2 regions of the Aeromicrobium changchenzhani genome follow, and region 2 is predicted to be linked to the other one. Evidence: riboswitches for the same ligand, from Rfam matches in the RefSeq annotation. Region 2 holds a riboswitch; the other holds the start of a gene.
The links. A riboswitch is a leader RNA that binds a small molecule or an ion and turns the genes downstream of it on or off. The one in region 2 is predicted to bind cobalamin.
Positions count from the first base shown of each region.

Region 1: it holds a riboswitch for cobalamin, as region 2 does, so the genes downstream of both, bluB (5,6-dimethylbenzimidazole synthase) here and AC2YB9_RS16635 (ABC transporter substrate-binding protein) in region 2, are expected to answer to the same signal.

Region 1 is NZ_CM172480.1:1,946,071-1,961,251, forward strand. Features, by position in the region: gene AC2YB9_RS09900 (carbohydrate kinase family protein) at 1-830, opposite strand, end outside; gene AC2YB9_RS09905 (AAA family ATPase) at 790-3,792, opposite strand; gene AC2YB9_RS09910 (exonuclease SbcCD subunit D) at 3,792-4,985, opposite strand; gene AC2YB9_RS09915 (spermidine synthase) at 4,998-5,819, opposite strand; gene bluB (5,6-dimethylbenzimidazole synthase) at 5,830-6,471, opposite strand; cobalamin riboswitch at 6,480-6,669, opposite strand; gene AC2YB9_RS09925 (RNA-binding S4 domain-containing protein) at 6,709-7,077, shown strand; gene AC2YB9_RS09930 (RecQ family ATP-dependent DNA helicase) at 7,105-9,222, opposite strand; gene AC2YB9_RS09935 (ABC transporter ATP-binding protein) at 9,270-10,088, shown strand; gene AC2YB9_RS09940 (enoyl-CoA hydratase-related protein) at 10,093-10,467, opposite strand; gene AC2YB9_RS09945 (hypothetical protein) at 10,762-11,214, opposite strand; gene AC2YB9_RS09950 (hypothetical protein) at 11,494-11,724, shown strand; gene AC2YB9_RS09955 (DUF6544 family protein) at 11,829-12,962, opposite strand; gene AC2YB9_RS09960 (carbamate kinase) at 12,959-13,891, opposite strand; gene AC2YB9_RS09965 (arginine deiminase) at 13,891-15,117, opposite strand; gene AC2YB9_RS09970 (flavodoxin domain-containing protein) at 15,114-15,181, opposite strand, start outside.
Region 2 is NZ_CM172480.1:3,288,774-3,303,954, forward strand. Features, by position in the region: gene AC2YB9_RS16595 (DUF2461 domain-containing protein) at 1-288, shown strand, start outside; gene AC2YB9_RS16600 (SGNH/GDSL hydrolase family protein) at 439-1,653, shown strand; gene AC2YB9_RS16605 (HNH endonuclease signature motif containing protein) at 1,654-2,916, opposite strand; gene cobF (precorrin-6A synthase (deacetylating)) at 2,955-3,734, opposite strand; gene cobN (cobaltochelatase subunit CobN) at 3,731-7,351, opposite strand; gene AC2YB9_RS16620 ((2Fe-2S) ferredoxin domain-containing protein) at 7,348-7,869, opposite strand; gene AC2YB9_RS16625 (ABC transporter ATP-binding protein) at 7,866-8,651, opposite strand; gene AC2YB9_RS16630 (FecCD family ABC transporter permease) at 8,648-9,718, opposite strand; gene AC2YB9_RS16635 (ABC transporter substrate-binding protein) at 9,768-10,763, opposite strand; cobalamin riboswitch at 10,784-10,974, opposite strand; gene AC2YB9_RS16640 (nitrite reductase) at 11,033-11,908, shown strand; gene AC2YB9_RS16645 (precorrin-8X methylmutase) at 11,905-12,570, shown strand; gene cobJ (precorrin-3B C(17)-methyltransferase) at 12,567-14,054, shown strand; gene AC2YB9_RS16655 (ASCH domain-containing protein) at 14,051-14,389, shown strand; gene AC2YB9_RS16660 (HNH endonuclease signature motif containing protein) at 14,402-15,181, opposite strand, start outside.

The sequences.
Region 1 (15,181 bases), 1.3 Mb from region 2:
CGCGACGCAGGACCGAGCAACTGCGCTTCGGCCGCCGCGTCAAGTAGTCCGGCCATGAACGCATCGCCAGCACCGATCGTGTCGACCACAGTGGTCGGTGGCGATGAGATCTCAACCGCGGCGTTGTCGCTTAGCCCGAGCGCTCCGCTTGCGCCGCGGGTTATGAATACGACCGACGTGCTGCCGGTAAGCCAGCGCTCAGCAATATCGGTCGGAGCTATGTCCGGATAGAGCCAGTCAAGATCTTCATCACTGACCTTCACGATGTCGCTCACGGCGGCGAAGGCCTCCACCCGCTGGGTCGTCGCGGCCCGATCGGCGATCAACTGCGCTCGGATATTGGGGTCGAAGGAGATTGTCGCAGCCCGTACCGATCGCCTGATGCGTTCGAGCACGCGTGATCCTCCCGGTTCGAGCCACGACGCGATCGACCCGGTGTGGATGACCTCGGGAGCGGTGGTGGGCTCAAGCCCAGCTGGTGACCACACGATCTCGAATTGGTAGGTGGCGGCGCCAGCGGCATCGAGTCTGGCGGTAGCCGTTGATGAATTGCCCGCGTGCTCCGATCCTGCTGTGACCGTGACGCCGTTGGCCAGCAAGTGGGCCGTGATCTGTTTGCCATACGGATCGGCAGCGAACGATGTTGCCAACTCAACCTGATGGCCAAGTCGCGCCAGGCCCACGGCCACGTTAGCGGGGCTACCACCGACATGCGAAGACGTTGGACCGTCGCTTCTCACCACGACGTCGATGAGCGATTCGCCGATGACTAAAACCTGCGCGGCACGATTAGCCATCGCCACCGGCCAGCGTGAGCCTGGACGATCCATCCGAGTTGCGTGCGACTGTGATTTGATCGGTGACCCGCTGCTTGAGCTCCTCGACGTGGCTCACGATGCCCACTTTTCGGCCGCCCTCAGATAATTTGCCGAGCTCACCCATGACGGTGTCAAGCGTTTCTGAGTCGAGACTGCCGAATCCTTCGTCGACAAATAAGGTGCCAAGGTCGATACCACCGGCTTCACTCATGACGACATCAGCGAGCCCCAGCGCAAGGCTCAGCGAGGTGTAGAACGTCTCGCCACCAGAGAATGCTTTCGGTTCACGTTGCTGGCCAGTTTGCTGGTCAAAAATCCGCAATGCCAGACCGGTCTTGTTGCCGCCCTTCGATTCCTTCTCATCACTGCGTTCTAGCCGATAACGACCGCCGGACATTGGTACGAGGCGTGAATTGGCGGCCAGCAGGACCTCTTCGAAGCGTCGCATCAGCACGAATGAGCCCAGCGTTAGCATGGCCGAGTTCGCTTTGGTCGATGCCTCGGCAAGATCGGCCATGCGGATAATCGGTGCAATCGCTTCAAGCAGTGTGTTGTTGTCGTTGATGGCACTCTGTAGACCCTCGAGTCGGTGGACCAGATCCGTGTGTCGGGCAAGCGCGGCATGGACGATGTTCTCCGCGTCGGTGCAGGCTGCCGCGGCTTGGCGGGCTGTTTCGGCTGCGGTATCGACAGCCGGCAGCTCATCGCCGGTCAACACGGCGATGAGCGGGTCGGCCAATCCGGCCGTGACGACCGCTAGTTCCTGTTGATGTTTGGCGACGCGGGCCGTGATCTCATCCATTACCGATTGATCCATTGCCGCCGCGCGGGCGGTGGCAACATCGGCGAAACCCGATTCAACGACCGCTTGCCGAGCTTCCTCACGGCGGCGATCGCGTTCGGACAATGCATTGGTGTTGCGTTCAACAGCCAAACTCAGCGCTTCGAGCCGACGCCGCTCGGTTGTGAGAATCCGATCGAGCTCCACGAGGCTTCCTGCCCGGCTCGACAAGGCGGCCACCACCGTTTGGCGATCTTCGCCAAGCCGGTCCACCAAATTCTTGAGTTCGACCGCGAGCGCGGCCCGCTCGAGTTGAGCGGCGGTCAGCGCAGCGGCCAACCGTTGGGTATCGGCATCAAATTCGGCCAGCCGTCGATCAAGGTCGGCGTGTGTGCCCGCGAGTTCGGCAAGCTGTTCAACCCGCGCAGTGGCCGCGACTAGCCGCGCGGCAACTTCCTCGGCGCTGACTTCGCCGAGTTCATCGATGTGGTGTTGTCGAGTCGTTTGGAAGGTGATCAGCCGGTCGTGAGCCGACCGATGTGCCGTTTCGGCCTCGATTCGAGCGCGGTCTGCGGCGGCAATATTGTCGTCGGTGGGCTGATCGGTGTCGTGAACAGCCGGGGTCGGGTGCTGCAGCGATCCACATACCGGACACGGCGAATCTGGTCGCAGATCGAGCGCGAGCTCACCGGCCATCCCAGCCAACTGACATTGCCGCAGATCGTGCACATGTTGCTGGGCTGCGCTCGCTCCACTGAGTAGTGTCGCAACTCCAGCGCGCAGGCCGACGCCTTCGGCATTCATGGCATCGAGCCGGTCGAGGGCCGCTCGGACTGCGGTGGCTTGCGCCAGCGCAGTGTTCGCCAGCGCGAGGTCATCACCGGCTTTGCGTGCAACATCAATCAAACCGATCAGGGCCGACCGTTTCAGTGGTCGATCCACCGTTGCCCCCGTGTGGGTGTTGATTTCACAATTCAACTCGGCCGCTCGCGCGGTCGATGCGGCTATTGCGTCCTCACGGGAGGCAAATGTTACTTCGATCGGCAACAGCGCGGCGATCGTGCTCCTTTCGGTCACGATCGCTTCGATCCTCGCCACCACCGAGGAGAGCGTTTGTTGGTCGGCGTCGGCCCCAAAGTTTGATTGCGCAGCCACCAGATCCGATTCGGCTTTGACGGCCACCGTTTCGGCTCCAGCCTCGGCGTGAAGCGCCGAACGAACCCCGACGGCGCGTTGTGCCAGTTTGAGTCGTGTGGCGTCGACGTCGATTGTGGGGCGGTGACCCGCCAACGCGGTCTGCCGGGCCAATAACGAACGGCGACGCTCCAGGCGTTCGGCCAGTTTCAACTCATTCTGATGTCGATCGGCGCTCTGGGATTGCCACTCGACGGCCGCATCACGACTGGCCCGTTTCGTCTGAAGGCTCTCTTCATAACCAGCTACGAATGCCTGGCAGCGGGCCACAAGGTCGGCCGGATCGTCGAATTCGGCGAAGTTCTCATCATCGATCTCATCGCCGGCGCCCGCGACAAATAATTTGGCTGCCGTGTTGATCAGCTGGCTTGCCGATTCCGCCTCTTTGCGGGCTGTTTTTCGGCCAGAAATTAGTTTCTGGGCAATCTCGTCATACATCTGCGTCCGGAAGATTGATTGCAGGACGCCGCGTCGCTCTTCGCCACTCGCGCGAAGGAACGCTGCGAACTCACCCTGTGGCAAGACCACGGTCTGCACGAACTGTTTCTTGGTCAGCCCCACAATCCGCGGAATCTCACCCCCCACTTCGGCGGCGCTGACGCTTAGAATTGTGCCCCCGTCGAGGTCGTCGACCGCATCGATCTTGATGAGTCGGGCGGTGGCATTCTGCCGGGTGGTGCCAGTGCCAGACTTCTTGGCACGCTGATAGCTCGGGGTGCGGTGGATGCGAAAAATGCCCGCATTGGTCTCAAACGTCAACTCGACGAAGGACGTCGTCGCAGGGTCAACATGGTGCGAACGCAGACGCTCATCACTCGCCTCCGAGCTGGCTGGCGTGCCGTAAAGGGCGAAGACAATCGCGTCGATGATCGTCGACTTGCCCGCTCCAGTCGGCCCGGCGAGCAAAAAGATGCCGCTGCTGCCGAATTCGGAGAAATCAATGCTGAAAGCCCCAGCAAAAGGACCGATGCCTTGAAAGCTGAGCCGGTGCAACTGCATCAGGCGCTCCGCTTCGTCGATCGAACGTCGTCATAGGCCGTCTGGAGAACGTCGATCTCCGCTGGCGACGGCGCCACACCGGTCGCATAGGTCACAAACTCTTTGAGGACATCCATCGGATCGGTCGATGAATCGATCTTCGGTGCAGAGACGTATTGGCCCGGCTCAGCGGGTACATGTTGGATGTCGACCGCACCGGGGTGGCGGGCTTTGACCTTGGCATACATGCCATCGGGATAGGCGGTGTCAGTGATGCGCACGCGAAGAAAGGCATTGTCGAGCTCATCTTTGTCGGGGTCGAGAACCTCCGCCATGGACCCACTGATTGTCCTGATCGGGTGAGGTACGGGCGTGGGGATGAGCGTCACCACAATTTTGTTGTCGTCGATGTCGAGCAGCGTCGATGACTTGATTCGCCCTTCTTCGGAGAAGGAGTAGGCAAGCGGCGAGCCTGAATAGCGCACGATCGGACCGCGGGGACGTGCGGTGATCTTCTGTGGGCTGTGAAGGTGGCCGAGCGCAACATAGTCGACGCCATCGAAAACTCCCGATGGGGCGACGTCGACACCACCAACTTTGATGTCACGCTCGCTCGAACTGGCCTCGCCGCCAGCCACAAAGGCGTGCGCCATGACGATCGCCGTCGGCTTGCCGTCGCGCCCGGCAAGGTCGGCGCGAACTGTGGTCATGGCCGCCGTCAGCACTCCCTCATGGGAGCGGGCTGGCAGCTCGGCCCCATCGGCCACGAGCGATACCCGCGCTGCATCTGGATCAAGATAGGGAATCCCGTAGACACAAACGGCACCGTCGCCGAGGACGACCGGCTCACCGATGTTCGAGGTGTCAGCCAGGATCTTCAGGTTATCGTTCATGAGTTCAGCGGCGAAGCCGAGTCGTATCGATGAGTCGTGGTTGCCCGGCGTCAAAATCACCGTCGTCAGCTGGCTCAGTCGAACCAGCGCCGATGCGAGCAATCGGACTGTCTGCACTGACGGAACAGAGCGATCGTAGACGTCGCCAGCCACGAGCAGCGCATCGATCTCGTGCTCCTCAATGACGCTGGCCAGATGGTCGACGTATGCGCTCTGGTCGTCGTGCAGGTCAACACCGTGGAATGTACGGCCAAGGTGCCAGTCGGAGGTATGCAGGATTCTCACACCGCTCACGGTAATGGGTGCCACCGACAGCGTCATGAGAAGAAGGTGTCAGGAGAAGAAGGCCTTGCCGCCCGGCGGTGCGGGCGACTGCGCCGAGTCCTGATCGGTGAATGGCGTTGCGCGAGCGAAGGCACGGTCGACTTCGGCGCCCGCAATCACCCGATATGGAAATGCCGAACGCGTTGCCTTGCGCGCCAACTCAGCGCTGGGCAGTTCAACATCGGCAGCGCATACGAGGACGTTGCCGAAGCGACGCCCCTTGAACGTGGCCGGTTCGGCACTCAACATCAGCTGAGCGAACTCGCCTCGAAGCCCGGCGAGCACTCTTCGTAGATAGTCGAATGGGGCGCGATCGGCCAGGTTGAGTAGAAACATTCCGCCCGGTTGCAGGACGGCTGCAACCTGCGCGAGCGCTTCGACGGTCGTCAACTCCGCTGGCACGCGGGCACCATCGAAGGCATCGAGAATCACGACAGCCGCATAATCGGCGCGCATCGCAGCGAGCCCGGCTCTGCCGTCGATGCCGCGCACCTTAATGCCTGAGCGTTGGCGCAGCGGCAATTGTTCACGAACGAAGGCGGTCAAAGCCTCATCGGGTTCAAGCACAATCTGCGGCGACTTCGGCCGGGTCGCTGCGACATATCGCGCCAAAGTCATGCCCGCTCCCCCGATATGAATTACGCGAATCGGCTGGCGCTCCGGATCGAATGCCTCAAGCGCATCTGCCATCCGCTGGATGTAGTCGAATTCAAGCCACTCTGGATCGTCCAAATCGACATATGACTGATCGGTTTGTCCCACCTTGAGCAGGTAGCCCGTCCCACGGTCGCAATCGGCCTCGAGCGTGAAATCAGAATCGTCGTTTGGCACGCCGGTCACTCTAGTCGGCGGCAACCGCGCCATATCGCTCGAAGTGGATAGCGGCTTCGAGCGGGCGTTTCTGCCGCCACCCATGTCGCTCGAGATCGGGCTTGTCCTGGAGTTGCGTGATGTTGCCGACACATAACCATGCAAGCGGTCGAATGCCGTCGGGGATGCCGAGGAGATTGGCCAGGAATGGCTCACGGTAGAACGAGACCCAGCCGACCCCGAGGTCCTCGGCAGTTGCCGCCAGCCACAGGTTCTGGATGGCCAGGCAAGTTGAATAGAGTCCGGCATCGGCAATCGCATGCCGTCCCAGGATGTGGCTTCCACCCCGACCTGCGTCATAGGTCACGACGATCCCCAACCCCGATTCCATGATTCCCTCGACCTTGATTTTTGCGAACGTTCGGCGATGCTCGGCATCAAGGCTTTCATCAAAGCTGCGACGTTCGGCCTCGACGTGGTCGCGAAACCGTTGGCGGGTCTCCCGGTCGCGCACCAGGACAAAGTCCCAGGGTTGGCTGTGTCCAACGCTGGGCGCCGCGTGGGCCGCCGCGAGCACACGTCGCAGCGTTCTCTCCTCAAGCGGCGTGCCAGTGAACTCGGCGCGTACGTCCCGGCGTCGAGAAATGATGTCGTAGAGGGCTTCGGTATTCATAGGGCTCCCGCACAGATCGATGCGAGGCCGGTCTCCGGACTTCCCGTCAACATCGGCCGGTCGCCTTCCCAGACCGAGGTCCAGTGGCTGCGTGAACGCGTGACCGGCGACTCGAGATCACCGTAGCGGGCCCTGTGCCGGATTCACACCGGCTTTCCGATTCTCTCCTTGCGGAGCACCTCGCAGGTTGTTGCCAGCAAAGATCCTACTCATGGGGCGACGTCGTAGAGTCCGGGTATGGAGTTGAGTTCGGTGCGGGTCGACGTCTGGACGTGGTCCGTGCGGTTGTACAAGACCCGTTCGGCAGCATCGACCGCGTGCAAGGCCGGACATATCCGGCTGAACGGCAAGAAGGCTAAGCCGTCGCAGGCGGTCAAGATCGGCGACCGGATCGAAGCGCTCACCGGCGACCGCGAGCGGACCCTAGTCGTGACGAAACTCCTGACCAAGCGAGTCGGCGCACCGCTCGCAGTCACCTGCTTCGACGATCACACCCCGGCGCTTCCGCCGAACGAAGAGCGTCCATCAGTTCCGACCCGCGATCGCGGCGCCGGGCGGCCAACGAAGCGCGACCGACGTCTGATCGAACGGCTTCGCGGCCGCTGAGCTCGCTAAGTTCAGGCATTGACCGGTTCAGGCCACTGATGCCAATACAAATGGCAGAACTGCCGATGCACCTTGTTGACGGAGCAGCCGAGCCGCGACCGTGATCGTCCAGCGGCTGTCCACTCGGTCATCGATCAAGAGGATCGGCTCCCCCGCGTGCCTTGCGAGGCTCTCGGCAAGCTCAGGCCCGATGGTGAACTGATCCCACACGTTGGCCAATCGGAAGGCGCTGTTGCCTCCCGACTCACCGACTGGCCCGTCACCGATTGGGCTGAGCGTCCCAATCAATGGCAACTGGCCGCGCTGTGACAGCCACTCCGCAACCGAGGTGATCAGCTTCGGGTGACGCCGCGAGGGCATCTGGACGATCGCGGTCGGACGTTCGCTCCAGCTCCAGCCAGCTAATACGCGTATGCAGGCATCCAACATCACCGCACTGGCCGATATGTCCTCTGCTCCTGCGGCAAAAGTCTCGCGGAGCGCAGCGCCCCAACCCAGATCGGTCAATCGTGCCAAGGCGCGACCTGGCTCGGCACGTTCGTCGGGTCGGATCTTGCCCTTGACTGGGGCACCGAGCCGTTCGGCCCCGGTCGGCCACTGTGCCCGCGGTTCGATCACGAGGCCGACCCGGTCCAGCGCCGCGCCCGCGGTCGACGTCGCCGTCGCCGCAACGTCAGTGGGAAACCAGATGCCAGCACAGCTGTCACACCGGCCGCACGGTGCGGCAGTGGGATCGTCGAGATCGCGCTGGAGTGCTTGCATACGGCAGTTGCTGGTGTTTTCGTAGTCGAGCATCGACTGTTGTTCGGCTAATCGGGCCGTTGCAATACGCGCATAACGATCGGCGTCGTAGACCCAAGGCTCACCGGTGGCGACCCATCCGCCCTGCATCTTGCGCACCGCGCCGTCGACGTCGAGAACCTTCAACAACAACTCAAGTGGCGTGCGTCGAAGGTTGACTCGTGCCTCGAGCGCCGGAGTGGAGATCGGCTGGTCGCCGAGCGCATCGAGCACTCGGGCGGCCTTGTCCTCATCGGGCATCGACGACGTGGCGAAATAGGTCCAGATGTCGCGGTCCTCACGACCGGGCATTAACAGCACATCGGCGTTTTCGGTGGCGCGGCCCGCGCGACCCACCTGCTGGTAATAGGCAACCGGCGACGAGGGGGCACCCAGATGAATGACAAAACCCAAATCTGGCTTGTCGAAGCCCATACCGAGCGCGCTGGTCGCGACGAGCGCCTTAAGCGTATTGGCCTTAAGCATGCCTTCAGACTCTTGCCGCTCGTCCGGATCGGTCCGCCCGGTGTAAGCGCGCACTGCGTGGCCGGCCTCGCGCAGCAGACGTGCCGTGTCCTCGGCCGCAGCTACCGTCAACGAATAGATGATGCCACTGCCGGGCAGCTCGTCCAGATGTGTCAACAACCAGGCCAGGCGTTGCCGCGAGTCATCAAGACGCAGCACACCGAGTCGCAGCGATGTGCGGGCCAGCGAACCACGGATAGTCAGGACATCGCCATCGGCGCTACCGAGTTGTTCGGCGACATCAGTCACAACACGTTCATTCGCGGTCGCTGTCGTGGCCAAAACCGGGACGGCCTTCGGCAGGCCAGCGATCAGCTCGGCTAAGCGACGGTAGTCCGGGCGAAAATCATGGCCCCAGTCCGATATGCAATGGGCTTCATCGACGACCAGCATGCCGATGCGGGCAACCAAATCGGGCAATTGCTCGTCGCGGAAACGTGGATTATTGAGCCGTTCGGGCGACACCAACAAGATATCGACGTCATCGGCGGCGAGCCGGGATCGGACGTCATCCCACTCATGTTGATTGGCTGAATTGATTGCGACTGCGCGCACTCCCGCGCGTTCGGCAGCCGCTACTTGATCACGCATGAGTGCCAATAACGGCGACACCAATAATGTCGGTCCCGCGCCTGCGCGGCGCAACAGCAATGTTGAGATGAAGTAGACCGCAGATTTGCCCCAACCGGTCCGTTGAACGACCAATGCCCGACGGCGGTCGTCGACGAGGGCCGCAATCGCTTCGAACTGGCCGTCATGGAACACCGCATCGTCACGGCCGGTCAAAACCCTCAGTGCAGCGAGGGCGGCGGTGCGGGTGTCTATGTCGTTGCGATCCATGCAGGCAGTCTGTCAGCCAGCACCGACAGGCCTACGATTGATCAATCATGGGTACCTCCTCCGCACAACCGCATACGGTCCTCGACGTGGATTCGGTCGATTTTGTCCGCGCCAATCAACTAATCCTTGATGCTGTGTCACTGCGGGTCGAGGCTGGCCAGCATTGGGCGCTGCTCGGCCCCAATGGTGCGGGCAAAACGACGTTGCTGAATCTTTGCGGCGCGGTCAATCACCCGACTCGTGGGACCGTCACAGTGCTGGGCAACCAACTCGGCCGGGTCGACATGCGCGCGCTTCGCGGCTTGATTGGATTCGTTAATCCCCGCCACCCGCTGCGCTCGGACCTGAGCGTCGAGGAGATCGTGCTGACCGGGGTACTCGGCACCACCGAGACTAGTCCGCGCTGGCGCCCATCGAGCGATGATGTCGCTCGTGCACACGATTTGATGAAGCTGCTGGGAATCGATCAGCCGTTGGCGTCGGGCTGGCTCACGATGTCCCAGGGCGAGCGGGGCAGGTCGCTCATCGCCCGTGCGCTCATGCATGACCCCGACCTCCTGCTGCTCGACGAGCCGAGTTCCGGCCTCGATGTCGCTGCCCGAGAGCAACTGCTGACAACGCTCGACGATATCCGCGTTCAGAACCCTGAATTGGCCACTGTTCTGGTTACACACCATCTCGAGGAACTTCCGTCATCCACGACCCATGCGATGTTGCTGCGCGGCGGGAAAGTCATGGCAGCTGGCACGGTCGATGAGGTCATCACGACCGAACTAATCAGCGAATGTTTTACTCATCCAATTCAGATCGAACGGCGCCGGGGACGCTGGATCGCTACGACGCCGAATTTCAACTTGTACGAGTAGGCGTTCAGCCGCGATCGGCGTGCCACGGCAAATAGTCCGGCTGATCGGTGCTGACCCGGCTGGGGAAGTCGGCGGGGCGTCGCGCTAGGAAAGACAGCACGCCTTCGATGGCATCGACGCTATCGCCGAGCCCACCAATTAGCTTGGAATCGAGCACGAATGCTGACTTGGGTGAATCCAGCGGACTCATCTGGAACAGCGCTTGCCGGATCACGGCGGTTGACACGGCAGCTGTGTTGACGATCAGCTCATGGGCCAATTCGTATGCTTTGGCGAGCACCTTATCCGGCTCATACACTGCGGTCACCAAACCTGAGGCGTGCGCTTCCTCGGCGAGAATCAAGCGTCCACTGACCATCCAGTCGAGTGCTTTCGTCACCGCCGTTCGCGGCAGTGAGTGCCTCGGCGAGTTCATCGGCCATCTGACTCGTGTATCCGTTACGTGCCTCGGGCCGGTTCAGTGTGATCGTTGCGATGCGGTTCTCGACGACATAGGTGATCTGCTCGTAACCCACGGTTCTCCTCTGGCTGCGTTGACCGACTCTGGGGCAACCCTATGCCGACCGCTCCCCCGTTTGACCTTGATGAGGTCCAACGTGGGGCGCAACCGCAGCTGGCCACTTCGCGAAGTCCTGCTGACTATGACCTTCTAGTGGCTGAAATACTCGCGTGGCTAGCTGTCCTCTGGACCCAGGCCCACCGAGAGGTTTACATCGCATTCACTCGTGGCATGCGCTTGAACCTTTTCTTGCGCTGCGAGGAACTCCGGGGCAGACACTGCCGCTAGAACCGGTTTCAATGCCGCCAAGGCTTCTTCGGGATCGATATCGGCACCGCCAGGGGATTTCCCTTCAAAAACGGAGTCGAGATCGGCAAAACTGATACCGCTCTCATCCAGGGTGGCAAGCATCGCTTCGACGGCGTCGCCCATCTGTTTCCACTCGGCGCTGTCAGGTCCGAAATGGTCCTTAGCGGCAACCTCGAGTTGCTTGCAGTATCCACCGCTGGCTGCAGCTGCAACGGCCTTGTCAGGCGCATCGGCCTTCTTACTTGCGCTGTCGTCGCCACATCCGGAAATTGCCGCGAGCATAAGCACCGCAGTGGCCACCATGGCTGAGATCTTCACGTTGTTCCGCTTCGTCGTTGACATGAGTTGCCGACGCTAATGACGTTGATGAATGTTTCATTAAAGTCGCGAAAATGGCGGTGGGCCGGCCACTCCAATTAGGCAACCCAGTCTTAAGAATTCTCACACTGCTCTCGGTAGCGTTCACCCAACATGGCTCTGCCGTGAATGTCGACATTCAACCGAAAGGGCTGGGGGCACAACTCATGGATAAGCATCGGGGCGTGACCGAGGCGATTAAGTCTGGCCGGCATAAGTCGTCTCCTGTATAAAGACCGCGTGGTGCACATTTGGGTTGGCAAGATGCGGCAGGGGTTCAAGATCAGCACCGATGCGAAAACCCCGCTCGGAAGTGGCATCAAGATGTTCACGCCGAAGGAAATCGAAGCGCTACCGGGGAATGAAGGCGCCACCTGCAAGGTCTACACGGGATCGAATTCAGTCTTCAAGCTGCCCAGCGGAGTGAAATTCGGCCCATTACCGATAAACCCGATGGTTCCCGGCCTATAAGCCCGACCCTTCGTTCGGGTTGGCAGACTACAAACCCGATCGCGCAGAACAGCGTCCCAATCCAGGCCCTAGGCGTGGCGAGCGGCACAGCCACAGGCGCCAGATCATCGAGCGCCTCCGTTGTAGGTGATGGCGTCCAGGTGGAACTCGAGATAGGTGAACGACCCTTCGGATCCCACCGAATGCCACACCCCTTCACCCGACGTCAGGATCCGGCGCCCATCGGTATCACGATGCCCTGCGAGTGGGGTTGACCAGCGCCGCGGTGTGAACGTTTTGCCATCGGCGGATGCTGCCGACCGGTCATCGGAGACGAAATCGACCAGGTCGTGCTCAGCGTCGAAAGTCAGGACGGCCGAGATGGTCTGGCCGCCATTGGTGAAGTCGCCACGGACGTGCAGGGCATCGATGGCTGTCCACGTCGCCCGGGCGTCGACGATCGCCCCTGGCGCCATGACGACAAGGTCATTAAACACGGTGACGGTCTCGCCGCGATCCATCTCGGGGCCGGACGCGTCGACAACCGAGAACAACGAGAGCAGCTTGACCCGCATCGTTGCCGAGGCGTCGTGGAACACGTGCAGGACGGTGACGGGAAGCCCTGACTTGGTGGCATCCATGAGGAAGATCCGCTGTGGTCGATGCCCATAGCTGTTGACCTGCTGGCCGGTGAACGGCATCCACGCCGCGTCCGGGCCACTGCGAATGCGGCCGTGGAAGCTGCCGCGAAAGCTGACCACTCGGGGTTGCCCGACGGCACCGGATTGTCGGATGTAGGCCGCCAAGGGGACCGGGAGATCCACGAGATCCGATTCGTGCAGGACAGCAGGATCGGAGTCGACATCAGCGAGGGCTTGAGTGACTTGCTCGCGGTACTGGGCGTGGAAGCTGGTTGGCCCCTGAGCAGCAAAGCCGTAGCCGGCGGCCAAGACCAAGATGACGTTCACGATGGTTCCGGCCCGAGCATCGCTCCACGAGGTTCCAATGGCGACTTGCGAGACCGCTGCAGCAGCGAGAGCCAGTGCCCACCACCAGGTGGGCACTCCGACGGCGAGAAGCACCGCGGTGGTGAGTACGAGGACGGCAGCGAGCAACCACAGCACCCCTGCCACGGTGCTGATTGGTTTGGCGAGTTGGGCAACATCGGCCAATCCGAAACCTTTGGCTGCTCCAAGAAGATGGATGAGCCCATGGCCCGCGAGCACAGCAACGAGCACCCAACGAAGAGTTGTGGTCATCGATAGGTGATCCCGTGGTACTTCATGGATACCCGGGTGCCCGCAGTTCCTGCAATCAAACCATCAAGCTCTTCGAGCGCGCCGATCACCGCGTCACCCTGACCGCTACGTGCGAAGTTGATGGCCGCGGCCACTTTTGGTCCCATCGACCCGGCAGCGAACTTCGAGGCATTCAGGTGATCAGGATGCGCCAAGCCAATCAGGCGCTGGGTATCCAATCCCCAGTCCTCGAAGACGCCGAGCACGTCAGTCGCAATAATCAGGAGGTGTGCACCGAGGTCTCGGGCGAGGACCGCGCTGGCTAGGTCCTTGTCGATGACGGCTTCGATGCCTCTGACCGTGCCCGTTGCCGGGTCGACCAACGTGGGTATCCCGCCGCCGCCGGCACAGATGACGACGCACCCTTCCTGCAGCAGCCATTCGATCGGTGGAAGGTGGAGGATTCGCTGTGGCATCGGCGATGGGACCACACGGCGGTACGAGTTGCCGTCCGAACCGATGTCCCACCCATGCGCAGCGGCCATCGCCTGCGCTGTCGCTTGGTCGTAGATTGGGCCAACGAACTTCGTCGGACGTGTGAACGCCTCGTCGTCGGCATCGACAACCGTCCTCGTCAACACGGTGGCGATGTTGCGGTCATTGCCGAGTTGATTGCCCAGTTCTTGCTCGATGAGGTAGCCGATCATGCCTTCGGTCTGCGCACCAAGGACGTCGAAGGGATAAGAACTGGCGTCGTCGTACGCCGCAGCCTGCAGGGCAAGTAGACCAACCTGAGGTCCATTGCCGTGCGAGACCACGAGGTCGTTGTCGAGCGCGAGTTTGGCGATCGGCCCACACGCGTGGGCGATCGACTCACGCTGATTGGCCACCGTCATGGGTGCGCCGCGTTTGAGAATCGCGTTGCCTCCCACAGCCACGACGATGCGCATCAGAGGGCTGCGTCTCTGACGATTGGGCAGGTCATGCAGCGGGGTCCGCCGCGGCCGCGGCCAAGTTCGGAACCGGCCACCGGGATGACTTCGATGTCGTTGTCGGCGAGCATGTGATTGGTCGCGACGTTGCGCTCATAACCCATCACGACTCCCGGCGCGACGGCTAGGAAGTTGTTGCCGTCATTCCACTGTTCGCGGGCGGCTTCCATGTGCGTCGTGGGTGCTCGGAGAACGCGTACCTTATCGAGCTCGAGCGCTTCGGCGACCGTCACGAACAGGTCTGTGCTTTCCTCGACGGCGTAGTTGCCAGTGGAGTCAGTCGGGGTCAGGTCGAACGTCCGCAGATCGGTGGGCAGGAATGGGAACACACAGAACGCATCCGTATCGACCATCGTCAGTGCCGTGTCCAAATGCATGAAGGCTCTTGATTTGGGCAATTCGACGACGATGATCCGGCTCGCCGTCCCGGTCTCAAAGAGCTTTCGTGTGATGACCTCGACGCCTTGGGGGGTGGTCCGTTCGCCCATACCGATCATGACCGCGCCGTTGCCGATGACAGTGATGTCACCGCCCTCGATCGTCGCCGGCTCATGAGCTAGTGAGTCGTTGCCGTAAAGGAACGGGATTCTCGCTGCCGCGAACATCGGATGGAAGTTATAGATGACGCGGGAGTTGATTGTTTCGCGCTTACGCGCTGTTTTCGCCATCGGATTGATCGACAGGCCCGAATAGATCCAGGCTGAATTGTCGCGCTGGAAGAGGTGGTTCGGCAGCGGCCTCAGGACAAAATCCTCGTCGTCGAGGTAGGACATCAGCAAACTCGATGCCTTGACCAGAGGGGCGATCTCACGCTTGAGAATGCCCCCGATCAGGATGTCGGCAAGCTCCGCTGCTGGCGTCGAGGCCACCAGTGCATCGAGCGGCGCATCCAGGGCCGGACCGAAGCGTGTCGCTGTCGTCAGTCGGTCTTGGAGGAACTCCCGTGCGCCAGGCTGGTCGAGCGATTCGGCGAGCAGTTGGTGAAAATGGTGAACAACCACTCCCCTGCCTTCAAGTTGGCTGACGAAGGCATCATGCTCCTCGCGCGCTTTTTCGGGCCACATCACATCGTCGAAAAGCAACTCAGCCACATTGGCCGGAGTCAGCCTAGACAGCTCGCTGCCGGGTCGATGAACGATGGCTTCTTTGAGAATTCCTACTTCAGAGTCGACGTGAAATGTCATGGGTGAACCGCTTTCGTGATGGTTGAGTTGGTGGCTATGGGGTTGGAGAAGACCAGTTGCCTCG
Region 2 (15,181 bases):
CGCGAAGCAATCGTCGATCCAGCGCACGGTGCACAACTCCAACAGATCATCGACGACCTCCGTGGCAAAGGCTGGACGCTCGGCGGCGATCAACTCAAGACGGCGCCGCGCGGCTACTCGGTTGACCATCCGCGGATTGAGTTGCTTCGACACAAGTCGATGACGCTCGGTAAGGACTACGGCTTCGAGCCGATAATTCATACCGCTGAACTGGTTGAGCGCATTCGCGCCGATTGGCGCGAGGCAACGCCATTCGTCGAATGGGTTCTCGCCCACGCCAAATCCTGACGAAGCACCGATCGGGTTGCTGGCGCTACCCGCCAGCGGCCTAGTTCTCCTAAAGACACAGCGCAGCCCTTCCCATTTGTGCGCTGGGTCACTACGTTCGATGGGGGCCCATGCGGGCCGCCGGGTCTCAGTTCGTCAAGGAGTACATGTATGCCACTCGCCAACCGTGCACGAACTCTCATCGGGGCCGTCGGTCTCGCGTTCATCGGAGCTACCCTCGTCGCGACGCCGGCGCAGGCCGAAGGGCCCGGCGCAGGATCGCCTTGGGTCGTGTCGGTTGGCGACTCTTACATCTCCGGAGAGGCCGGTCGTTGGGCCGGCGCGTCCAACAGCAACTCCGCTTCAGCCGACGCCCTCGGCAGCACGGCATATTTTGACAATTCAGCCAATAATGCCGAGACGATCAACCGCTGCCATCGCAGCAAGAGTGCTGAGATCAGCATCGGCGATGCCAACAGCTTGAACCTGGCCTGCTCGGGTGCCAAGGCCGCGACCTATACCGACGGCAGCTATTTCAAGCCCGGTCTCGACTTCTACGACAACGGCGCCGGCAAGCAAGGCCAGGCGAAGATGCTGCAAACCTTCGCAGCAAGCCACAACGTTAAAATGGTCACCGTCTCGATCGGCGGCAACGACTTCAACTTTGCCAAGATCATCCAGTCGTGTGTGACCGACTGGCTGACCTCGCCGACGTGGAACAAGGATTATTGCAACGACGACCGGAGCGTCAAAGCGAACTTCACCAGCGCCAACGTTGCTGCGGTGAAAGCCAGAATCGCCAATGCCTACGCCAACGTCCGCACAGCGATGCGCAATGCCGGCTATGCCGACACTTCATGGACGATGTTGGTCCAGAACTACCCATCGCCGATCCCCAACAGCAGCAGTTTTCGATACAGCGAGAGCGGCTATTCTCGGCAAAACGTCGGCGGCTGTGGATTCTGGAACAACGACGCCAACTGGGCCAACTCGACTGCATTGCCCACGATCAACAACGCAGTGACCGGCGCGATCAGTCAGGCCGGCGTCTCGAACGCCAAGACCCTCAACCTGGCGTCGGCGTTCAATGGTCGTCGTCTGTGCGAGAGCGGTGTCGGCCTGTATGAAGAGGTCGGCCTGACCTCGTGGACGCAGCCAAGTGCGGTCGACCGGACCGAGTGGGTCAATCAGATCCGTACGGTGACGACTGCCGGCAGCAGTCCCTACTACATCCAGGAGTCGCTGCACCCGAACTATTGGGGACAGCTCGCGGTCCGCAACTGCGTACGCCAGGCCTACAACGGCGGTGTGCCCAAGAACGGTACGTGCACACGCAGCGGCAATGGCAAGAATGCCAAGGGCGAACCGAATATGGTCAATCAGTAGTTAGGCAGCGTGGCGCTGCGCGATGATGGAGTTGGCGAAATCGATCTCTAATGCCGATTCTCCGCCAATTCGTCGCATAATCGTGGAGTCCGAACCCCCTGAGCGAACGGTCTTGCCCGCCGGCAGATGCCATTGATGACCATCCGGTCCGATCGTCGTATCGACGATGCCGAAGGTCTTGAATCGATGGTGCCGCCGGCACAAATTGCGCAAATTAGCTGCCGCTGTCGGCCCGCGTGGTGAAGGTATGACGTGGTCGGCGTCGCAATTGGCCGCTGCCACATTGCAGGTCGGGAAGGCACACGTGCCATCGCGTAGGTCGAGTGCAACATGCAGCTTCGCGGACGGAAAGCGGCCGATTTCGGTGACATCGAGAATGTGGCCGAGTCGATCGGTCAACAAACGATAAAACAGGGTGCCTGGTTCTGCCGCCAATTCACGAACCATGCCCGCAGGCAACACGAATCGCTGATCGAACGACTCGCCGGGAGTGTCATCGAGGCCGGCCAATGTGGTGATCGGCACCGTCACCCCAATGACTGCACCACCATGGGTCCGGCCGGTCGCCGATCCGGCCAGATCAACCCGCCCTAACAGAATGTCGGCGAACAGATCCGCCCGGCGCTGGCCAAGAGCACAGTCGTCGGCTGGCGTTTGTTTAGCTAGGCCGGTCAGCAAGGAGTCGATTCGCACCGCATCGGAGGTGTGGATCAATGCGTGCAGCCACGTCATGCCGTCTTCGTCTGGATCGAGGTAGACGCTGCGCCGCTCAAACGCCGAAGCAACCCGATCCCTATCCGGCCCGTTGTGAGCAACGAATCGTTTAAGCCAAGACTTGAGCTGCGCCACCGTATGGCTCGCGGCATAGCCAATGACCCGGTAGTCGAGCTCAATAATCGGATGATTGCCGTCCAGTTTGTCGGCCGCTTCAGCGATCAGCCGGATCCGAATCTGATCGACCAGACCATCGGCCCAGGCGGCCCAGGTCAGTGGGAGAAGTCCGCGTACGCGCCGCGCCTCGGCAACACGACGCTGCACCGTCATAGTCGGCTGCCGCAACACCAACGAGAGTTCATCAGCCGCAAAAGAAGCCTCCAGCTCACCGATCCTTGGATCGAGCGCTAGTTCGGATTCGCGACGCCGAAGATCGCAGAAGTCGAGCGCACGCCGGGCAATCTTCGACTCAATCCGCGCACGCTCAACCTCGAGCGCGGCGATCTCATCAAGAATCACCGCGCCACGGTCGTCGAGAACTGCTTCCATAACTCAAATCTAGCCGTACCCACTGACAGCCAAAATTCTTACAAATTGACGCGCCGAAGCAGATAGATGTCCATGATCCAGCCGGCTGCCGCTTTTGCGGCAGCGCGCGCATCGATGATCTGAGCAGCGACATCGCTAAGCCGGCCCGAGACCAACGCCTCGTTTCGGGTCCCAAGGTTCGTGCCCCACCAGATGTCCCAGTCGCCGTCCAGATCGGTGGCGACGAAGCTCGAGTTGAGCATCACCACGAGGTTGTCGTGGCCGGCCGCGACCGCTTCCACCAGCCGCCGTCCGGTGGTGACCGTGAACGGTTCGCCGATGCCGTTCAGCACAATTTTGTGCCGCGCGGCCAGCACCTGCAGACTCGAAATACCGGGGATAACGTCATAGTCGAATTCGACGTTTCCGCGCGCATGAATGCGCTCGACGATACGGATGTTCGAGTCGTAGAACGCAGGATCGCCCCAGACCAAGAACCCGGCATCACCAAGATTGTCGAGCAGCGCCTGTTCGTAGGCCACCGCCCGAGCTTCGTGCCAGTCAGCGACGGCCTGGTCATATGCCTGTTGATCGGTCGATGAAACCGAACGATCACGTTCGGGATCGCGGACCGCGATGATGCGCCAGCTGCCGTCGATGTGCTGTCGGCAGATCTCTTCACGGGCGCGCACGAGACCGTCGGGGTCTTCCCCGCCAAGTGCGTTGCCCTTGTCCGGGACGATGAAATAGTCGACCTCGTTGAGCGCGCGCGCCGCTTCGGCAGTGACCTGATCGGGATGGCCCGCACCAATCCCGATGATCCGCACCTTACGCGTCATTGGCGGTCCTCCAGGTCACCCTCGATGTCGAGGTAGACCTGTTGCATCTGTGCCAACACCTCCGCATCGGGCTCTTCCCAGAGCTCGCGATCTGCCGCCTCGTTGAGCCGTTCGATGATGCCGCGCAGCGCCCACGGGTTGGCCCGCCGCATGAATTCTTGGTTGTCCTCATCAAGCACATACGTCTTGGCCAGGGTGTCGTACATCCAGTCCTCGACGACACCGGTCGTGGCGTCATAGCCGAACAGGAAGTCGACCGTCGCGGCAAGTTCGAAGGCGCCCTTGTAGCCGTGTCGCTGCATCGCGCTGATCCAGCGCGGGTTCACGACTCGGGCACGAAAGACTCGCGCTGTTTCCTCGGCGAGCGACCGCGTGCGCACCGCATCGGGCGTTGTTGAGTCGCCGATATATGCCCGCGGCGCTGCTCCGCTCAATGCCCGTACGGTTGCCACCATCCCACCATGGAACTGGAAGTAGTCGCCCGAATCGGCGATGTCGTGCTCGCGTGTGTCGGTGTTCTTCGCCGCAACAGCGATTCGCGTGTAGTTGGCACGCATGTCCTCAGCAGCTGGAACACCATCGAGATTCCGGCCGTAAGCGAAGCCGCTCCAAGCGCTGTAGACCTCGGCCAGATCCTTGTCATCGCGCCAACTGCCCGACTCAATCAATTGCATGATGCCCGCGCCATAGGCGCCAGGCTTCGAGCCGAAAATTCGGGTCGTCGCACGACGGGCGTCACCGTGCTCAGCTAGATCACGTTGCGCGTGCGCACGCACATAATTCTGCTCGTCGGTCTCCTCGAGTTCGGCCACCATACGAATCGCATCATCGAGGATGGCGATGACGTGCGGGAACGCATCGCGGAAGAAGCCCGAGATACGGACTGTCACGTCAATACGGGGACGACCGAGTTCCTCCAGCGATACGACTGACATGCCATTCACCCGGCGCGAGGCCGGATCCCATTCGAGTTGGACGCCAATCAGTGCAAGGACCTCGGCGATATCATCGCCGGATGTTCGCATTGCCGACGTGCCCCATACCGATAGACCGACCGACTTGGGATATTCGCCGGTCTCGGCGAGATAGCGCTCGATCAGCGACTCGGCCATCCGCCGACCGGTTTCGTAGGCGAGTTTCGAGGGCACTGCCTTGGGATCAACGGTGTAGAAATTGCGGCCCGTCGGCAGGACATTGACGAGTCCGCGCAGTGGCGAACCCGACGGGCCGGCCGGAATGAAGCCGCCGGCCAAAGCATGCAAGACAGCAGTAAGTTCGTCCGTAGTTTGAGCAAGGCGCGGGACGACCTGCTCGGCCGCGAATTCAAGCACCCGTATGACAGTGGGGTCGTCATGCAACGTTGCTGCCGCCGCGACGTTCCAGTCGGCAGCTTCCATCGCGATGATGAGCGCACGAGCCTGCTCCTCGATCGCATCGACGGCAGCGGTCGACTCCGTGTCCTCCTTGAGTCCGAGCGCGGCGCGCAAGCCGGGAAGTGAGTTCGTGTCACCGCCCCAGATTTGGGTCGCGCGCAGGATCGACAACACCAGATTGACCCGAACCTCGCCCTCGGGTGCTTGACCAAGAATGTGCAAGCCATCACGAATCTGCGCATCTTTGATCTCGCACAACCAACCGTCGATGTGGAGCACGAAGTCGTCAAACTCCTCTTCATCGGGTGCATCGTCTAGGCCGAGATCGCGGTGCATTTCGGCGGCCTTCAACAGCGTCCAGATCTCTGCCCTGATCATCGGCAGTTTGGCCGGATCCATTGCGGCGATATTGGCGTACTCGTCCAATAACTGTTCAAGTTTGGCAATGTCGCCGTAGGACTCCGCCCGTGCCATCGGCGGAATCAGGTGATCAATGATGGTGGCGTGGGCGCGGCGCTTGGCCTGTGCGCCTTCGCCCGGGTCGTTGATCAAGAAGGGATAGATCAGCGGCATGCTGCCGATCGCGGCATCCGTCGCGCAGGCCGCCGACAAACCCGCGGTCTTACCCGGTAGCCATTCCATCGAACCATGTTTGCCCAGATGTACGACCGCATGAGCGCCGAAGCCGCCATCGTCGACGGTATTTTCCAGCCAGCGGTAGGCCGCCAGATAGTGGTGCGACGGCGGCATGTCCGGATCGTGATAGATCGCGACGGGATTCTCGCCGAACCCACGCGGCGGCTGGATCATAATCACGATGTTGCCGGCTTGAAGGGTCGCGAGCACGATCTCGTCAGCATCGTTGACGAAGAGTTTGCCTGGCGCCTCGCCCCACGTTTCGGCCATCGCACCGGTGAGTTCGGCCGGGAGATGTTCGATCCACGTCTTGTAGGACTCGGCCGGGACGCGAACTGTGCTGTCAGTCAGCTGAGCCGAAGTCAGCCATTCCTCGTCCTGGCCACCGGCGGCGATAAGGGCGTGGATCAGAGCATTGCCCGATGTTGTGTCGGGCTCCTCGCCCTCGATTGGTGGCAACGGATCCAATCCCGGGATGAGTCCGGGCTCGCCAACGTCGTAGCCGGCGTCGCGCATTCCGCGGAGCAGCCGAATCGCCGAGACTGGGGTGTCGAGGCCGACGGCGTTGCCGATGCGACTGTGTTTGGTCGGGTAGGCCGATAGCATGACCGCGACTTTGCGATCGGCCGGCGCGACGTGACGCAACCGGGCATGGGCGACGGCGATGCCAGCGACCCGCGCACAGCGTTCGGGATCAGCAACATAATGCGGCAGCCCGTCCTTGTCGATCTCTTTGAACGAGAACGGGGCGGTGATGATGCGGCCGTCGAATTCGGGGATCGCAACTTGATTGGCCGAGTCGAGCGGCGACATTCCGTCATCAGACTGAAGCCATGCGTCACGTCCCCAGGTCAGACACAATCCCTGCAGGACCGGGATGTCCAGCGCCTTCATACGTTCGACGTCCCAGGCTTCGTCATCGCCACCCGCGCTGACGGTGCCGGGCTTCGTACCGCCGGCGGCGAGCACCGTAACGATCAGAGCATCCAGCGTGCCGAGCGCGGCATAGAGGTCATCGGGAGCAGAGCGTAGTGACGCCGAGAAGATCGGAACGCCAACTGCCTGCCCGGTGGCATCGATCGAGTCGGCGAGGTCGTGGACGAACTGGTTGTTGCCACTGCTTTCGTGGGCGCGATAAAAGAGGATGCCCACGCGTGGTAGGTCCCCCGCGGTCGCGCCGCGAGTTGAATAGCCCCATTCAGGGAGCGACTTGGGCGGCTCGAAACCTTCGCCGGTGAGCAGGATCGTGTCAGAGAGAAAGGCATGCAGCTGCGCGATGTTGGCTGGTCCACCTTCGGCGAGGTAGCGATGCGCCTCGGCCGCAACTCCGATCGGGACGGTGGATTGTTCCATCAACTCGGCACTTGGCGTCTGCTCGCCGCCGAGTACGACCATCGGCTTACCGGTCGCACGGATGCGTTCAAACCCGCCACACAGATCGTCGACGGTGCCCAAGATCCGAGCCACAATGATGTCGGCAGCCTCGAGCGCATCGCTCATTGCTTGATGCGGCGGCCGGCTCGGATTGGCCAGCAGGTAGTCAGCCCCCGAAGCCCGTGCCGACAGCAAATCGGTGTCGGAGGTGGAAAGCAAAGCAATTGTGGTCATGATGTTCCTTCGGGGTTGTACGTTTCGAAATCCGGGCGTTTGGGTGTGCGCGGCAACAGGTGAGCTTCGACCGGGCGCCCGCCAATCAGGTGTTCGCTGACGATCGCGGCAGCTGCAGCCGCGTCGACCAGTCCGTACCAAGCGTCATCGGGATGCACCGTGACGATCGGCGCAGGATTGCAAGGGAATTGACACCCGGTCTGGGTCACCAGAACGTCGGTGTCGGTCAGCCCCGCCGCCGTGAGAGTAGTGGCGAGCGCTGCGGCGGTTGCATCAGCACCCTGCGCACTACAGCGGGGGCCACGACATACGAAAACCTGATGCCGATAGCCCGGCACATCTTCCCAGCCCGGCGAACAAAGCGGCGCTTCCTGACCGGTCACTTCGCTGCGAAGGGACGGATCGCCCAGTTGGAGGAAAGCCACCGACGTGGCACTGCGACGGGCCGCCAGCTCTATGAGCATTTTCTTATCGCTGGCGTCACGGACCGACATACCGACCAAGATCACCGCAGTCATACACGATCCCGATGCGGAGTGACGTCACTCCAAGTGACGTGAGGTCGCGCCACGTGCGGATGCTCCTGCACAGATCCGTCCACCTGATAAACGGCAGCAAGAAGGCTGCGATTCAAGACCTGGTCAACGGTTCCGTAGGCCACTGTGTTGCCCTGATCGAGCACAATCAGGCGATCGCAGAACGCCGCGGCGAGTTCCAAGTCATGCAGCGCAGCGATAGTGGTAATGCCAAAGCCCTTGACGGCTTTTAGCAAATCGATCTGATGGCCAAGATCGAGATGATTGGTCGGCTCGTCCAGCAACAGGAGCGATGGTTGTTGAGCCATCGCGCGCGCCAAATGCGTACGTTGACGCTCGCCGCCCGATAGCGTCGGCCAGACTTGATCGGCCAAATGGGAGATTCGACTTGCCGCCATTGCCTCGGCAACGATCGACGCATCATCGCACTGCGCTCCTGGCCACCGCCCGCGGTGCGGCGTGCGGCCCAATTCGACAACTTGGCGAACCGTGAGATCAAGACCGGTGTCGGCCTGTTGCTCAACGAACGCGATCTTGCGTGCCCGATCGCGACCACTCAGGCGATGCAGATCGACGTCGTCAATCAGCACTTGGCCATGGCTCGGCCGGTGAATTCCGGCCAGCACATTGAGTAGCGTGGATTTGCCCGAGCCATTCGGTCCGAGCAATCCCAGGAACATTCCCGGTTCAACACTTAGGGAAATGTGCTCGATGATCGTTCGCGACGGCGCACGCCACGCCACATCTTTGGCAGTGAGTTTCATGAGCCGCTCGCTTTCCGCCGCAACAGCCAACCGAACAGCGGCGCACCCACTGCCGCGGTCACCACGCCAACCGGAATTTCCTGACCGCTGACCAAGGAGCGTGCAGCGGTGTCGGCCCAGACCAGCATGACCGCCCCAAGCAGCGCACTCAGTGGGAGCAACGTGTGGTGTCGCGGACCGAACAGCATCCGCACCATGTGCGGGACGATCAAACCGACAAAGCCAATCGCACCGGTGTACGCAACAAGACTTGAGGTAAGGAATGCGGTGCCGATCAGCAGCACCCACCGGACCGTATTGACGTTGACGCCCAAGGTTCGCGCCGCCGTCTCACCGAAGGCAAATGCATCCAGACTCGACGCGAACATCATGATCACGATGATCGACACTGCGGTCGCCAGCAGGAGGAATATGGCCGACCCCCAGCGCAATCCCGCCAACGAGCCGAGCGTCCAGCTCAACACTTCGCGCGCAGCATCACGATTGCCGCTGAAGATGACCAAAAAAGCGGTGTAGGCGGCGCACACTTGACCGACCGCAACTCCGGCAAGGATGGTCCGCGCCGGAGGTAGGTCACCTGATCGTCCTGCGGCAAGCGCCAGGACCGCAATCAGCGCCAGAATCGCGCCCGCGAACGCGAACGCAGTGATCGCGGCCGACCCGATCAGAGTTCCGAATGACACGCCGAGGACGATCACGCTAACGGCACCGACCGTCGCGCCACCGCTGATCCCCAACAGATAAGGATCTGCCAGGTCGTTGCGCGTCAACGATTGAAGTACCGCGCCAGCAATCGCGAGTCCGGCGCCCGTCGCTGCTGCACCAATCACCCGCGGCATCCGCAACTGCCACACAATCTGGTCATCAAGCAGCGTCACGTCGAAACTGCCCAATTGCAATCTTCGAGCCACCACCTCGGCGACCGTGTGCAACGGCATCGACACCGAGCCGAAGGTCAACGCAATCCCGATCGTGGCGATCAGCAGAATCGACAAGACTATGGCCGCCAATGCCGCCTGCGGCAACGTGGAACGGCTGCGGCTGCGGCTGGCTATCGCATTGAACATCAGCCCACGTCGAGATTCCCGAGGACGTACTTACCGCTGATCGTGCGTCTCATTTGCCCTTCTCCAGCGCCGCCATCTGATCGGCGACCGTGATGGCACCGTCCACAAGCCGCACCCCCGGGGTGGTCTCGGAGAACGGGATCTCGACATATGCCTTGGCCTTGACCGCCCGCAGTTGACTCAACACCGGGTCCTTGGCCAGGTAGGTCTGCTTGGCCGCAACGGTCGACCAGTTGGCGTCAGCGAACACGATGACATCGGGATCAGCCTTGATGACCTTCTCCCAGCTGACATCGGCCCAGCCGCCGCTGAGCTTCGCAAAGACGTTCTCGGCACCCACCGCGTCGAGGATCAACTGCGGTCCGCCCTCACCTGCGCCGGCGAATGCTGCCTTGTCACCCGAGTCGAACCAGAAAACCCGCAGGCCTTTGCCATCAGCAGACGCCTTTAGCTGTGCCAATGTCTTCTTCTGGTCGGTTTCGATCGCAGTTGCGCGCTTCGAGACACCAAAGATGTCGGCCACGGCATGAACCTCAGCCCATACCGAATCAAATGAAGCATCGGCATTCGGATGATCTTTGCCGCAACCGAATGGCGATATATAGGTCGCAACGCCACTTTTGGCCAGTTCTGCTTGGGTTCCAACCGCCTTGGCATCGAAGGCGCTCCCGTACGACGCGTACGCAAAGTCTGGTTTGGCAGCAAGGAACGATTCGTGGTCGGGGTATTCCTTAGCCAACACCTTGACCGAATCGTAAGCCTTCTTCCACTTCGCCGGCACGGCGTCGTCGAGATAAGCGGTCCCCGCTAGTTGGCTCTCGACACCGAGCGCCAGCGCGACCTCAGTTGCGCCTTGATTCAGTGTCACCGCGCGTTTGGGTTTGGTATCAACCGCGGAGGTATGGTCGCAACTCTTGGCTTGTACAGGATAGTTGTCGCCACTCACAGCGGCTTTTTCGGCAGCAGGTGCGCCCGCGCAAGCGGTGAGCACCAACCCTCCCGCGATGGCGACAAGGACAATCTTTGGCAGGGGTCGTCTGCGCATTTTTACTCCAAACCCTCGTGGAAATATGACGCGCCTTGGCCGGTCTCCTGACTCACGCATCAACATCGTGCGGCTGACCTTCCCAGACTGCTGTCCAGTGGTCCCCATGACGTGAATCATGGGCATGAGTCGCACGACTCAGCGCTTACAGTGGCGAGGGCCGCGTCGGATTTTCACCGACTTCCCGAGCACCAGGGCACCCGCAACGTAGCAGAGCGGACCGGTCAACTGCCAGCCCGGCCCACCGTGCGATGTGGCACGATGAGCCGGTGACGCGCACGTATGTCGACCGCTGCCCAGGTGTTCTCCGGCCGTGGATCGCCGAGGATGGGGCCCTCATCCGGCTTCGGCTCATCGGCGGCGCGCTGCCGGTTAAGGCGCTGTGTGCGCTGGCCGAAGTTTCGGCTGTTTGGGCCGACGGAAACATCCTGATGACCAAACGCGCCAACTTGCAGTTGCGCGGAATCGAGCACGTCGATGGGTGCCTACCCGCCGAGTTCATCGCCGCAATTTCAGCGACCGGACTGTTGCCGGTTCCCTCGCACGAGTTGGTCCGCAACATCATGATTTCGCCGCTTACCGGGCGCTCCGAGGGCCGCCTCGATGTTCGGCCGATCGCCGATGAACTCGACGCGTTGTTATGCGCCGACCCTGTCTTCGCAGGTTTGGCCGGTCGTTTCCTGTTCGTGCTCGATGACGGGCGCGGTGATCTCGTCGATCGGCAACTCGACCTCGGCCTCATGGCGGTCGACAGCGATACGGTCCAATTGCGGATCGGCTCACACATCTGGGGTCCGATCGTGCCGCCATCCGATGCGGCTGAACTGCTGCTGGACAGCGCGGGCCGGTTTCTTTCGATTCATGGCGATGGTGACACCGCGTTGTGGCACATCGATGAGTTGCCCGCCCAGGGTGCCGAACTCCTCAACCACCGGCACGCCCGCCACTTACGCACCCAGGTCACCTCGTTGCCTCTGCCGTACGGCAGGATCAGCCAGGCTGACGGCCTCGTGGCTCGCCATCTCGAGGTACCTGACGGTGTTCTGACTCCCGCTTTCGTCGATGAGGTGGCCGAACTCGCGAGTCCTGAGGTAATCGTCACTCCCTGGCGCAGCGTCATTGTTCCCGATTTGGAGTCCGCATGAAACTCGAACGACCGAACCGTCATTTCGACTACATCGATGACGGCCCGGCCATTTACGTCGACTCATTTGCGACGATTCGGGCCGAGTCGGATTTGTCGCAGATACCGGCTGCGGCCGAGAAGATCGCGGTCCGCATGATCCACGCCACCGGTCAGACCGACCTGGCGAAGGATCTGATCATTCATCCGGGTCTCGTCGCCGCAGCTCGTGCGGCATTGGCCGCTGGTGCTCCGATTCTGACCGACGCCAATATGGTTGCTTCCGGTGTGACTCGTGCACGCCTCCCCAAAGACAACGACGTGTTGTGCTTCCTGCGTGCTCCTCGGGTGCCGGCACTCGCTGCCGAATGGGGCACAACCCGATCGGCGGCTGCGGCCTCGCTCTGGACCGACCATCTCGAAGGTTCGGTTGTGGCGATCGGCAATGCCCCTACCGCGCTGTTCCACCTGCTGGAGATGCTGCTCGATGGCGCACCTCGACCGGCAGCAATCATCGGTGTGCCAGTCGGCTTCATCGGTGCGGCCGAGTCCAAAGAAGCGCTCATCAATTTGCATATCGATCACCCCGAGCTGGATATTCCGTTCTTGGCCGTGCGTGGTCGACGCGGCGGCTCGGCGATGGCCGCCTCGGCGCTCAACGCGATCGCGCAGGAGAAGGAATGACCGGCAAATTGTACGGCGCCGGGCTCGGTCCCGGCGATCCCGAACTCATCACCATCAAAGCAGCTCGGTTGATCGCGGCGGCCGATGTCATCGCCTATCACTCAGGCGTCGGTAAGAGCTCTATCGCGCGAAGGATCGCAGCGCATCTGTTTCCCGCCAACGTTGTCGAGGAAGATCTGCGCTATCCGGTCACGACCGGAATGACCGACCATCCGGGTGGCTACGCCGGGGCGATGGCTGACTTCTATGAGGAATGCGCGGCGCGACTAGCCATACATCTTGAGGCTGACCGAACCGTTGTGATTATCGCCGAGGGCGACCCGTTGTTCTATGGCTCGTACATGTACATGCATGACCGGCTCTCATCACGATTCCACACCGAAGTCATACCTGGGGTCACCTCGATCGCGGCCGCTACGGCAGCAGTCGCCTCCCCGCTGGTGCGCCAGACCGATGTGCTCACGATCCTGCCCGGCACGCTGCCCGAGCCCGAGCTGGCGCGGCGACTGGCTGACACCGATGGCGCGATCATCATGAAACTCGGCCGGACGTTCCCCACCGTTTATGCCGCTCTGACCCAGGCTGGCCGGCTCGACGATGCGTTGTACGTTGAGCGCGCCTCGATGGCCGAGGAACGCTGGCTGCCGGTCCGCGATGTCGATCCGACCTCAGTACCGTACTTCTCCATCATCGTCGTACCCACCCGCACCGTCGACCATGAGCCTGCCGAGCAGCCAACTGCCAGCGGTGCCGCCGCTGAACTCCTCGTTGTCGGCCTCGGCCCCGGTCCAGACCGATGGCTGACGCCCGAGGTCAGCGACGCACTCGCCACGGTTGACCATGTGATCGGCTACGCCCCGTACGTCAACCGGGTTCCGCAGCGAGTTGGCCTCGAACGTCATGCGAGTGGCAACACGGTTGAGATCGACCGCGCACGCCATGCCCTGGAGTTGGCCAAGGCTGGTGAAAGGGTTGCTGTCGTTTCCGGCGGCGACGCCGGGGTCTTCGGCATGGCCGCCGCAATATTCGAAGCTGCTGAGGATCTGGAATTCGCCGAGGTCCCAATCCGCGTTCTGCCCGGTATGACGGCAGTACAAGCGGTTGCGGCACGGGCGGGCGCTCCGCTCGGCGGCGATTTCGCCGTGATGAGCTTGTCGGACCGGCTGAAACCATGGGCATTGATCGAGAAGCGGCTCCGCGCGGTGTCCGAGGCCGACCTCGTGCTCGGCATCTACAATCCGGCATCGCGATCACGCAGCACTCAGGTCGCCGAAACACAGGCAATCCTGCTTGAGCATCGTTCACCGGAGACCGTCGTGATCATCGGCCGTGATGTCGGCCGCGAAGACGAGTCGCTCACTGTCACGACGTTGGCTGAACTCGATGCACCGTCAATCGATATGAAATGCCTGTTGATCATCGGTGCCAGCGGCACAAGAGTGACCGCGGCGGGTCTGACCTGGACTCCGCGATCGACGGCATGAACGGCCCGCCAGAATTGCCGATCGCAGAGTTTGCCTTCCCCGGGCCATTGCGTGACCGATTAGTCGCCGCGATTCTCGAAGGCGCCAAAACCACAACGTCCTCGACCCTGATCGAGACAACCAACGTCCGCATCACCCGGCTTGCCGACGTTGATGAGGAACATGCCTTTGGCGAGGGCGAGGGCTACGCATCGGTCGATGAATGGCACTCCGGCCATGAACGCTTCTGGCACGGCGACGAGATGCGCGACTATCTTCAGGACCCAGATTTCGGGGTCGATGATGAGACCCAGATTGTTCTCGAGCAATTTAAGCTTGTGGAGATTCTGGGCTAACCGAAGCAGCATTCAGGCAGCGTGGCGCTGCGCGATGATGGAGTTGGCGAAATCGATCTCTAATGCCGATTCTCCGCCAATTCGTCGCATAATCGTGGAGTCCGAACCCCCTGAGCGGACGGTCTTGCCCGCCGGCAGATGCCATTGATGACCATCCGGTCCGATCGTCGTATCGACGATGCCGAAGGTCTTGAATCGATGGTGCCGCCGGCACAAATTGCGCAAATTAGCTGCCGCTGTCGGCCCGCGTGGTGAAGGTATGACGTGGTCGGCGTCGCAATTGGCCGCTGCCACATTGCAGGTCGGGAAGGCACACGTCCCATCGCGTAGGTCGAGTGCAACATGCAGCTTCGCGGACGGAAAGCGGCCGATTTCGGTGACATCGAGAATGTGGCCGAGTCGATCGGTCAACAAACGATAAAACAGGGTGCCTGGTTCTGCCGCCAATTCACGAACCATGCCCGCAGGCAACACGAATCGCTGATCGAACGACTCGCCGGGAGTGTCATCGAGGCCAGCCAATGTGGTGACCGGCACCGTCACCCCAATGACTGCACCACCATGGGTCCGGCCGGTCGCCGATCCGGCCAGATCAACCCGCCCTAACAGAATGTCGGCGAACAGATCCGCCCGGCGCTGGCCAAGAGCACAGTCGTCGGCTGGCGTTTGTTTAGCTAGGCCGGTCAGCAAGGAGTCGATTCGCACCGCATCGGAGGTGTGGATCAATGCGTGCAGCCACGTCATGCCGTCTTCGTCTGGATCGAGGTAGACGCTGCGCCGCTCAAACGCCGA